DNA from 2 places in the Pseudomonas sp. GW822-FHT05A08 genome. Region 1 is predicted to be linked to the other one. Evidence: riboswitches for the same ligand, from Rfam matches in the RefSeq annotation. Region 1 holds a riboswitch; the other holds the start of a gene.
The links. Region 1 has a riboswitch for cobalamin ahead of cobO (cob(I)yrinic acid a,c-diamide adenosyltransferase). Riboswitches for the same ligand answer to the same signal wherever they lie in the genome.
Positions count from the first base shown of each region.

Region 1 (5,409 bases):
GTTGCCGACATCATCGGCTACCAGCAGATCCCCTTGCTTGTCGATCACTACGCCGACCGGGCGGCCCATGGCTTTCTCGTCGGCGTTGAGGAAGCCGGTCAGCACGTCCACCGGTTGGCCTACCGGCTTGCCATTGGCGAAGGGTACGAAGATCACTTTGTAGCCGCTGTGGGGCTTGCGGTTCCACGAGCCATGCTGGCCGATGAACACGCCTTGGGTGAACGGCGCCGGCAGCTTGCTGCCTTCGGCGAATGCCAGGCCGAGGGAGGCGGTATGCGGGCCGACGGCATAATCCGGGGCGATGGCCTTGGCCACCAGGTCCGGGTTCTGCGGAGTGACTCGCACGTCCACATGCTGGCCGTAATAGCTGAATGGCCAGCCATAGAAGGCGCCGTCCTTGACCGAGGTGATGTAGTCCGGCACCAGGTCGCTGCCGATCTCGTCGCGCTCGTTGACCGCGGTCCACAACTGGCCGCTTTGCGGCTCCCAGGCCATGCCGTTGGGGTTGCGCAGGCCTGAGGCAAAAATCCGTTGCTTGCCGCTGGCGCGATCGACTTCCCAGATGGCGGCGCGACCTTCCTCCTGATCCATGCCGTTTTCGCCGACGTTGCTGTTGGAACCGACCGTGACATACAGCTTGCTGCCGTCTTTGCTGGCAATCACATTTTTGGTCCAGTGGTGGTTCAGCTTGCCGCCAGGCAGGTCCACCACCTTGGTCGGCTGGGCGCTGATCTTGGTGTCGCCGTCCTTGTAGGGGAAGCGCAGCAGGCGATCGGTGTCGGCGACGTACAGATCATTGCCCACCAGGGCCATGCCGAACGGCGAGTTGAGGTTTTCCAGGAATGCCGTGCGGGTTTCCGCCACGCCATCGTGATCCTTGTCCCGCAGCAGGGTAATGCGGTTCGGGCTGGGCACGCCGGCCCCGGCGCGGCTCATGATCTTGCTGGCGATCCAGCCACGAATACCTTTGCTGTCATCGGGGGAGGGCGGGGCGTTGGTCTCCGCCACCAGTACGTCGCCGTTGGGCAGCACGTACAACCAGCGCGGATGGTCCAGGCCTTCGGCGAATGCGGCGACCTGGGTGCCGGCGGCGGCCACCGGTTTGGCGCCTTGCGGCCAGCCGATTGCGGGCGCGATGTTCACGGTCGGGAACAGGGTCTTGTTCGGTTCGGGCAGTTTCGGCGAGGGGCCGGTGCCGTCGGAGACCTGGAGGGTGGAGGTCTCGCCACAGGCGGCGAGGCCTGCGGCGACGGCGGCAAGGATTGCGTATCGAAGCTTGAGCATGCTGATTTCCCTATGAGTGCACGAAGTCGGTGTAGTCATAGAGAAGCACAGATGGACGATGGTTCCACCTGCTCAGCGTGCTTCCTTGAACAGCACGGCAACGCCGGGGTGATAGTTGCCGGCTTCGTTGCGCAATTTGCGGTACGCATAGGGGAAGTACCAGGCCACGGCGCAGCAGTGTTCCTTTTGCAGGTCGTCGACCATGTCCTGCAATTCTTCCGGAGTGGCACTGTGCTGGGTTTTCTGTGGCGTGACGAACAGGCAGCCGAGTTTCAGGTCGCTGGGGTAGCTGGCTTTTTTCGCGTCGCTGGCGGCATCCAGCAACGGTTGGGTCAGGTGCAGGCTGTTGACCCGGGGCCAACGCTGGGTGGTCTGGATATAGACGCGTTCCTCCTGCGTGGCGATGTACAGGTCGGTGCGGCCGCTGCGGTCGCCGTCCTCGAGCTGTTTTTTGCTCGGTGCGTGTTCCAGGGTGACCATCTCCGCCATCCAGGCTGCCGCCGAGAGCATTCCCAGGTTGGCTTTTTCGTCGAACCAGTACGGGCTTTCGTTATCGCCGCGCACGGTGTTGTAGCGGTCGATGCAATCGAACCAGCGTTCCAGGGCAGGGCGCAGGAATTCCAGTTTCGGATTGCTGATGATCATGCCTTGCATCGGACTTTTCCTATTATTGTTCAGATATTGGAGTTTTTTAACGAGATTATGGCTATTTGATATCACTGCACTGAGTGTGGCACAAGATTGGCGTCATTTTTCCGATATGCAGCATTCGCCGATCTGCGGGGCTTTAATTGACGCTCCACCCCCAACCCTCTAACCTTCGCGACTTGTTTCAGGTGCTCTGTGGCCTTGGGTCGACAGAGTGAAACAGGGAAGCCGGTGAGTACGCGTGCCGAAGGCGCACGCACGACGATTCCGGCGCTGCCCCCGCAACGGTAAGTGAGTCAAGACTGCGCCTGATGCCACTGTGTCGACTGTCGACATGGGAAGGCGCGCAGTTGGGCATCCCAGCCACTCACAAGCCCGGAGACCGGCCTGATCCATCCAGCGGCATCACGGTGGGCGATGCCAGGCTTGCGCCGTCTATTCCTATTCCTGCCCCCCGTTATCCAGCCCCAACGGAGAGCTGCCCCATGACTGAATCCCCCGATCGTGACGAACGCCATCTGGCGCGCATGTTGCGCAAAAAAGCCGTGATCGATGAACGCATCGCCAACTCGCCGAACGAGTGCGGTTTGCTGCTGGTGCTGACCGGCAACGGCAAAGGCAAAAGCAGCTCGGCCTTCGGCATGCTCGCGCGGGCCATGGGCCACGGCATGCAATGCGGCGTGGTGCAGTTCATCAAGGGCCGCAACAGCACTGGCGAGGAATTGTTCTTCCGGCGCTTCCCGGAGCAGGTGCGTTTCCATGTCATGGGCGAAGGCTTCACCTGGGAAACCCAGGACCGCCAGCGCGACATTGCCGCGGCCGAAGCGGCCTGGGCGGTTTCCCGCGAACTGCTGAGCGATCCGACGATCGGCCTGGTGCTGCTCGATGAACTGAACATCGCCCTCAAGCACGGCTATCTGGACCTGGATCAGGTGCTCAGCGACCTGCAGGCGCGACCGCCGATGCAGCATGTGGTGGTCACCGGACGTGGCGCCAAGCCAGAGATGATCGAGCTGGCCGACACCGTCACCGAAATGGGCATGGTCAAGCATGCCTTCCAGGCCGGGATCAAAGCGCAAAAAGGCGTCGAACTGTGAGTGATGCCCGTCATTGCCCGGCGGTATTGATTGCCGCGCCGGCTTCCGGTCAGGGCAAGACCACCGTGACCGCCGCGCTCGCCCGCCTGCATCGCAATCAGGGGCGCAAGGTGCGCGTGTTCAAGTGCGGCCCGGACTTTCTCGACCCGATGATCCTCGAGCGCGCCAGCGGTGCGCCGGTGTATCAACTGGACATGTGGATGGTCGGCGAGCAGGAAAGCCGCCGCCTGTTATGGGAGGCCGCCGGCGAGGCGGACCTGATCCTGATCGAAGGCGTGATGGGGCTGTTCGACGGCACGCCGTCCAGCGCCGACCTGGCGCGGCATTTCGGGGTGCCAGTGCTCGCGGTGATTGATGGCACCGCCATGGCCCAGACCTTCGGCGCCCTGGCGCTGGGGCTGGCGCGTTATCAGCCGGACTTGCCGTTCGCCGGCGTGCTGGCCAACCGCGTCGGCACCCTGCGGCATGCGCAGTTGCTCGAAGGCAGCCTGACCGAGGGCTTGCGCTGGTACGGCGCGCTGTCCCGGGAGACCGGCATCGAACTGCCCAGCCGCCATCTGGGGTTGGTGCAGGCCAGCGAACTCAACGATCTGGATCTGCGTCTCGACGCCGCCGCGGCCGCCTTGGCTGACAGCTGCGAAGTGGCCTTGCCGCCCGCCGTGGCATTCGCCGCTCCCCAGGTGGTTGCCGTTGAGCCGTTGTTGGCCGGCGTGCGCATTGCCGTGGCCCGCGACGAAGCCTTTGCCTTTACCTATGGCGCGAGCCTGGATCTGCTGCGGGCCATGGGCGCCGAGCTGGTCTTTTTCTCGCCGATCCATGACGCGGTACTGCCTGAGGCAGACAGCCTGTACCTGCCGGGCGGTTACCCGGAACTGCATCACCGGGCGCTGGCGGCGAACGGCTCGATGCTCAGCGCGATCCGCGCGCATCACGCCGCAGGCAAACCCTTGCTCGCCGAGTGTGGCGGCATGTTGTATCTGCTGGATTCCCTGACCGACGTCGACGGCGAGCGCGCCGAACTGCTGGGCCTGTTGCCCGGCGATGCGGTGATGCAAAAGCGCCTGGCGGCCCTGGCCTTGCAGGCGGTGGAGTTGCCGGAAGGTTCGTTGCGCGGGCATACCTATCATCATTCGTTGACCAGCACCGAGCTTGCGCCGATCGCTCGCGGCCTGAGCCCGAATGGCGGGCGCGGCGCGGAAGCGGTTTACCGCGAAGGGCGGATGACCGCCTCTTATGTGCATTTCTATTTTCCGTCCAACCCCGAAGCGGTGGCGTCCCTGCTGGCGCCGGCAGGAGCGAGCGTGCTCGCGCGGCGCCCATGAGCGACAACGCCTTTTCCGCGGCCGAGCGCGACGCGGTCTATCGCGCGATCGCCGAGCGTCGTGACATGCGTCACTTCGTCGGTGGCACGGTCGAGCCGCAGGTCTTGCGTCGCCTGCTGGAGGCGGCGCACCAGGCGCCCAGCGTCGGCCTGATGCAGCCCTGGCGGTTCATCCGTATCAGTGACCGGTCGTTGCGCGGGCAAATCCAGCAACTGGTGGAAGAGGAGCGGGTACGCACCGCCGAGGCCCTGGGCGAGCGTTCCGATGAGTTCATGAAGCTCAAGGTCGAAGGCATCAACGACTGCGCCGAGGTCCTGGTGGCGGCGCTGATGGACGACCGTGAGCGGCATATTTTCGGCCGCCGCACCCTGCCGGAAATGGACTTGGCCTCGCTCTCCTGCGCGATTCAGAACCTGTGGCTGGCGGCCCGGGCCGAAGGGCTGGGCATGGGCTGGGTGTCGCTGTTCGAGCCCGCTGGCTTGGCCCAGTTGCTGGGCCTGCCGGCCGGGGCCAAGCCGCTGGCGGTGCTGTGCCTGGGCCCGGTCGGCGAGTTTTACCCGGCGCCGATGCTGGTGCTCGAGGGCTGGGCGCGGGAGCGTCCGCTGAGTGAGTTGCTGTATGAAAATTATTGGGGAGTGAGTCAATGAGTGTGGCGTTGCTGAGTGTCGCCGGGGTGGCGCTGGATGCGTTGCTGGGCGAACCCAAGCGCTGGCATCCGCTGGTGGCGTTCGGTCGTTTTGCCGATCGCATCGAGCAACGCTTCAACTCCGGTGGCCGCGGCTGGCGCAGTCATGGCGTCACCGCCTGGGTCATCGCGGTGCTGCCGCTGACCCTGCTGGCAACCCTGTTTTCCTGGCTGCCCTACATCGGCTGGTTGTTCGAGATCCTGGCGCTGTATTGCGCCCTCGGCCTGCGCAGCCTCGGCGAGCATGTCGAGCCGGTGGCCCAGGCCTTGCGCAGCGACGACCTGGACCAGGCGCGGCAGCGGGTCGGCTATCTGGTGAGCCGGCAGACCAGCGAGCTGGATGCCACCGAAGTCGCCCGCGCAGCTACCGAGT
Region 1 is NZ_CM179511.1:5,309,112-5,314,520, reverse strand. It holds gene AC3RCP_RS23740 (PQQ-dependent sugar dehydrogenase) at 1-1,284, opposite strand, end outside; gene AC3RCP_RS23735 (hypothetical protein) at 1,357-1,938, opposite strand; cobalamin riboswitch at 2,102-2,337, shown strand; gene cobO (cob(I)yrinic acid a,c-diamide adenosyltransferase) at 2,418-3,029, shown strand; gene AC3RCP_RS23725 (cobyrinic acid a,c-diamide synthase CobB) at 3,026-4,351, shown strand; gene bluB (5,6-dimethylbenzimidazole synthase) at 4,348-4,998, shown strand; gene cbiB (adenosylcobinamide-phosphate synthase CbiB) at 4,995-5,409, shown strand, end outside.

Region 2 (5,409 bases), 860 kb from region 1:
AGCAACTGGGCTTCGTAGTACTCGTCGGCCAGCAGTTCCAGGTCGCGCAGCGGGCCGTAAGTTTCGGCGCGGGTCAGCGGCGGCATCAGGTGGTCGATGATCACCGCCTGGGTCCGGCGCTTGGCCTGGGCGCCCTCGCCCGGGTCATTGACGATGAATGGATAGATATTCGGCAGCGGCCCCAGCAGCACGTCCGGCCAGCAGCTTTCGGACAGGCCGACGCCCTTGCCCGGCAGCCACTCCAGGTTGCCGTGCTTGCCGACGTGGATCAGCCCATGGGTGCCGTAGCTCTGGCGCAGCCAGAAGTAGAACGCCAGGTACCCGTGGGGCGGCACCAGGTCCGGGTCGTGATAGACCGCGCTCGGATCGACCTGATAACCGCGCGCCGGCTGGATGCCGACAAAGGTCAGGCCAAAACGCAGGCCGGCGATCATCAGCCGCCCACCGCGGAACATCGGGTCGTTTTGCGGCCCGCCCCACCGTTCCGTCACCGCCAGGCGGTTGGCTTCGGGCAGCGCGTCGAACATGGCCTGGTACTCCTCCAGCGCCAGGCTTTGCTGGCACGGGCGCAGGTCGAGGCTGTCCAGGTCGTTGCTGACGCCGCCGAGCAGTTGCTGGATCAGCGCCGTCCCGCTGTCCGGCAACTCGGCCGGCAACGGATAACCCTCGGCGTGCAGCGCGCGCAGGATATTCAGCGCCGCCGCCGGTGTATCCAGGCCCACGCCATTGCCGATGCGGCCGTCGCGGGTCGGGTAGTTGGCGAGGATCAGGGCGATGCGTTTTTCAGCATTCGGCAGCCGGGCCAGATCGACCCAGCGCCGCGCCAGTTCGGCGACAAAATCCATGCGCTCGGGGGCCGGGCGATAGCAGACCACGTCCGACTGGCTGCGCTCGCTGCGCCAGGCCAGGTCCTTGAAGCTGATGGGCCGGCTGATGATGCGCCCGTCCAGTTCCGGCAAGGCGATGTGCATCGCCAGGTCCCGCGGGCCCAGACCCTGCTCGCTGGCGCGCCAGCCGGGTTCGTTGTCCTGGGCGCAGATGGCCTGGATCACCGGGATATCGCGGCGGAACGGCCGCAAGTGCGGCGCCTCCGGGCTGGACTGGGCAAAGCCGGTGGTGTTGAGAATCACCCCTGCCTGCACTTCATCCAGCAGGTCCTCGACCACCGCCAGGCAACCGGGCTCTTTCAGGCTGGCCAGGGCTATCGGCAGCGGGTTCAGGCCCGCCGCCAACAAGCGCCGGCAGAACTCATCGATAAAGGCGGTGTTGGCCGCCTGCAAATGCGAGCGGTAGAACAGCAGCGCCGCCACCGGCTGGCCAGCCCGCCAATCGGCGTGCCAGTCGCTGAGGGCGGCGCTGCTTTGGTGCGGGTGGTAGATCGCCGTGCGCGGCAGGGTCTGCGGCTCGGACCAAGGGTAATCACGCCCCAGCCAGCCACTGGCCAGGCAGCGGTACAGGTTCAACGCATTGCCCATGCCGCCCTGGCGCAGAAAGTGCCAGAGGCGCTCGCGGTCGGCGGCGGGCACCGTGCTCAGGTCGCTCAGTTCCGGGTCCGGACGATCGTCGCCCGGCACCAGGATCAGCTGCACGCCACGTTGCGCCAGCTGCACCAGTTGCTCGATGCCATAACGCCAATAGGCGATGCCGCCGTGCAGGGAAATCAGGATCACCTTGGCGTGGCGCAGCACCTGGTCGACATACAGGTCGACCGAGGCATGGTTCTGCACCTGCATCGGGTTGGCCAGGCGAAAGCTCGGGTAATCCTCCGGCAGTTGCTGCGCCGCTTCGGCCAGCAGCGCCAGGCTGGAGTCGCCGCTGCACAGGATCACCAGCTCGGCGGGGGTTTGTCCAAGGTCGGCAATGTTGTCATCCGACACGAAACCGCCGGGCTGGGTCCTGAGCAGGTGCATGACTTACACGCTAAGCGCGGCGCGCAATTGCGCTTCGAGCAGGGTCGCGTCCAGTTCCTGGCCGATCAGCACCAGGCGCGTGGCACGGGCTTCATCGGCGCCCCACTGGCGGTCGAAGTGCTTGTCGAAACGCGTGCCCACGCCCTGGATCAACAGGCGCATCGGCTTGTTGGGGATCGCCGCGAAACCCTTGACCCGCAGGATGCCGTGCTGCACCACCAGTTGGGTCAGGGCGTCCAGCAGCAGGCTTTCGTCGGCCTGGGGCAGCTCGATGGAGATGGAATCGAAGGCGTCGTGGTCATGATCATCATGATCGTCGCCATCGTGGTGATGATCGTGATGGCTGTGGCGGCCGTCGATATGTTCTTCCGAGCCGTTGCCCAGGCCCAGCAGCACGTCCAGCGGCAGGCGACCGCTGCTGGCTTCGATGACTTTCACCGCCGGCGGCAGCTCCTCGGCCACTTCCAGGCGCACCTTGGCCAGGTCTGCCGGGCTGATCAGGTCGGCCTTGTTGAGGATCACCAGGTCGGCGCTGGACAGCTGGTCGGCGAACAGCTCGTGCAGCGGCGATTCATGGTCGAGGTTGGGGTCGAGCTTGCGCTGGGCGTCGACCTGGTCCGGGAAGGCGGCGAAGGTGCCGGCGGCCACGGCCGGACTATCGACCACGGTGATCACCGCGTCGACGGTGCAGGCGCTGCGGATTTCCGGCCACTGGAATGCCTGGACCAAAGGTTTGGGCAGGGCCAGGCCAGAGGTTTCGATCAGGATATGGTCGAGGTCGCCGCGACGGGCCACCAGCTCGCGCATCACCGGGAAGAACTCTTCCTGCACGGTGCAGCACAGGCAGCCGTTGGCCAGTTCAAAGACGCGACCGCTGGCTTCTTCCTCGGTGCAACCGATGGAACACTGCTTGAGGATCTCGCCGTCGATGCCCAGCTCGCCGAACTCGTTGACGATCACCGCGATGCGTCGACCCTGGGCGTTGTCCAGCATGTGCCGCAGCAAGGTGGTTTTGCCCGAGCCGAGGAAGCCGGTAACGATGGTGACGGGAAGTTTGGCCAGTGTTTTCATCGGATGCCCTTTGGCAAGGTGGCGGGCATACGGGACGAGAGCCGCGCAGGCAACTGCACGGAAGGGTTCGCCACCGGATCACCCCGCCCGGTTGTAGTGAGAATCAGGTCCGAGGCAGGTCTCCTGGCTGACGGCGTGCCGGTCGTTCGACTGGCCAACGATGCGCCTTCCCGCCGCCTGGCAGTGGCCTTGCATCGTTCATCACCGTTTACAGTTGCGGGGGCAGCCGCGGCTTGGACCGCGTTCCCTTCTTAGCTTCGACAGACGCCGAAGAACCTCGAAAGCGCAAGGCTACGCAGAGCTTGGGGGGCGGTCAATGTTCATGCAGCGCGAGGACAGGCCAATTGCGATCGAAAACGAGAACCCTTGCCAATTGACGCCCCTCCCTCGCCCATGCTCTCCTACACACCTTGTTACGGGTGCCCTTCACAGGGTGAAACGGGAAACCGGTGCGTCACAGGCCAAAAGCCTTGATCAGTCCGGTGCTGCCCCCGCAACGGTAAGCGAGCGAAGAATCAGATCCACTGTGCCAGCAGTCCGGCATGGGAAGGCGATTCTTGCAGGCGTGGCGCAAGCCCCGCCCCTCGCGAGCCCGGAGACCGGCCCGCTGCACAGTCATAACAAACCCGCGGTGGGCGGGCGCTGTTAATTCCCCGCGAGCCCGTCTCGCGGGGTTTTGCTGCGCTCGATTCACCCGCTGACACACCAGAGGGAAGCGCCATGTCGATCATCAGCAGCACCAGCCATTCCAGCAGCAGTACCGCCACCCTGAGCCAACGCCTGGTCGCCGCCATCGGCGCCTCGATCCTCGGTGCGTGCCTTGTGTATTTCGCCGGCTTCTCCCATATCGAAGCGGTGCACAACGCCGCCCACGATACCCGCCACAGCGCCGCCTTCCCTTGCCACTGAGACCTGCCGACATGATCAAGCGTATCGCGCAAACCGCGGGGTTCACCGGGTTGCTGGCGGCCCTGTTGCTGACCCTGCTGCAAAGCTTCTGGGTCGCACCGCTGATCCTGGAGGCGGAAACCTACGAGAAGGCCCCGGCCGCCCAGCATGAAGAAGCGCATGAGCATGCCGCCGGCACCGCCGCCCACAGCCACGACGCCGAAGCCTGGGAGCCGCAAGACGGCTGGCAGCGCGTGCTGTCCACCACCGGCGGCAACCTGGTGGTCGCCGTGGGGTTCGCCCTGATGCTCGCCGGTCTCTACACCCTGCGCGCGCCGAACCGTACTTCCCAGGGCCTGCTCTGGGGCCTGGCCGGTTATGCCACTTTCTGCCTGGCGCCGACCCTCGGCCTGCCGCCCGAACTGCCGGGCACCGCCGCCGCGGACCTGGCGCAACGGCAGGTCTGGTGGGTCGGTACCGCCGCTTCCACCGCGGCCGGCATTGCCCTGATCGTCTTCGCCCGGAACTGGCTGCTGAAAGCGCTGGGCGTGGCCATCCTCGCCGTGCCGCACCTCATCGGCGCGCCACAGCCGCAAGTGCATTCGATGCTCGCCCCGGAGGAGTTGGAGGCGCAGTTCAAGATCGCTTCGCAGCTGACCAACGCCGCGTTCTGGCTGGCCCTGGGCCTGATCAGCGCCTGGCTGTTCCGCCGCAAGAGCGACGATCAGTACTCGGCATGACGCAGGCCAGCACAGCGCCGACCCTGGTGGTCGGCCTGGGCTGCCAGCGGGGCTGCCCGGTGGAGACCTTGCGCACCCTGCTCGACCAGACCCTGAGCACCCACCGCATCGACCTTGGGCAGATCAAGGCCCTGGCCAGCATCGACCTGAAATGCGAGGAACCCGGGCTGCTGGCCCTGGCCGCGCACCTGGACCTGCCCCTGACCTGTTTCAGCAGTAACCAGCTGACGCCTTATGTGCTGCAACTCAGCCATCGTTCGCAGATCGCCTACGAACGCACCGGCTGCTACGGGGTCGCCGAAAGTGCCGCCCTGGCCCTGGCCGAACGCCTGGCCCGAAGCCCGGCAAAGCTGCTGGTCCCGCGGCAGAAATACGCCCAGGCGACCCTCGCCTTGGCCTGCTCCGGGTAAATCTTCGATAATCCCCGCCGCTGATCATGAGCAATCTTCATCTGTGAGGTTGCCTCGCCCCTTTTTTCACAGGAGAACGCCATGACCGTCTTTTTTATCGGCGCAGGTCCCGGCGACCCGGAACTGATCACCGTCAAGGGCCAGCGGCTGATCCACAGTTGCCCGGTCATCATCTATGCCGGCTCCCTGGTGCCCGAAGCGGTGCTCCAGGGCCATCGCGCCGAACAGCTGGTCAACAGCGCCGAACTGCACCTGGAGCAGATCATCGAGCTGATCAAGGACGCCCATGGCAAAGGCCAGGACGTGGCCCGGGTACATTCCGGCGACCCCAGCCTGTACGGCGCCATCGGCGAGCAGATTCGCTGCCTGCGCGAGCTGGGCATCCCCTTC
Region 2 is NZ_CM179511.1:4,449,715-4,455,123, forward strand. It holds gene cobN (cobaltochelatase subunit CobN) at 1-1,910, opposite strand, end outside; gene cobW (cobalamin biosynthesis protein CobW) at 1,914-2,981, opposite strand; cobalamin riboswitch at 3,078-3,276, opposite strand; cobalamin riboswitch at 3,382-3,603, shown strand; gene AC3RCP_RS19940 (CbtB domain-containing protein) at 3,702-3,890, shown strand; gene AC3RCP_RS19945 (CbtA family protein) at 3,902-4,609, shown strand; gene AC3RCP_RS19950 (cobalamin biosynthesis protein) at 4,606-5,019, shown strand; gene cobM (precorrin-4 C(11)-methyltransferase) at 5,101-5,409, shown strand, end outside.
Region 2: it holds a riboswitch for cobalamin, as region 1 does, so the genes downstream of both, cobW (cobalamin biosynthesis protein CobW) here and cobO (cob(I)yrinic acid a,c-diamide adenosyltransferase) in region 1, are expected to answer to the same signal.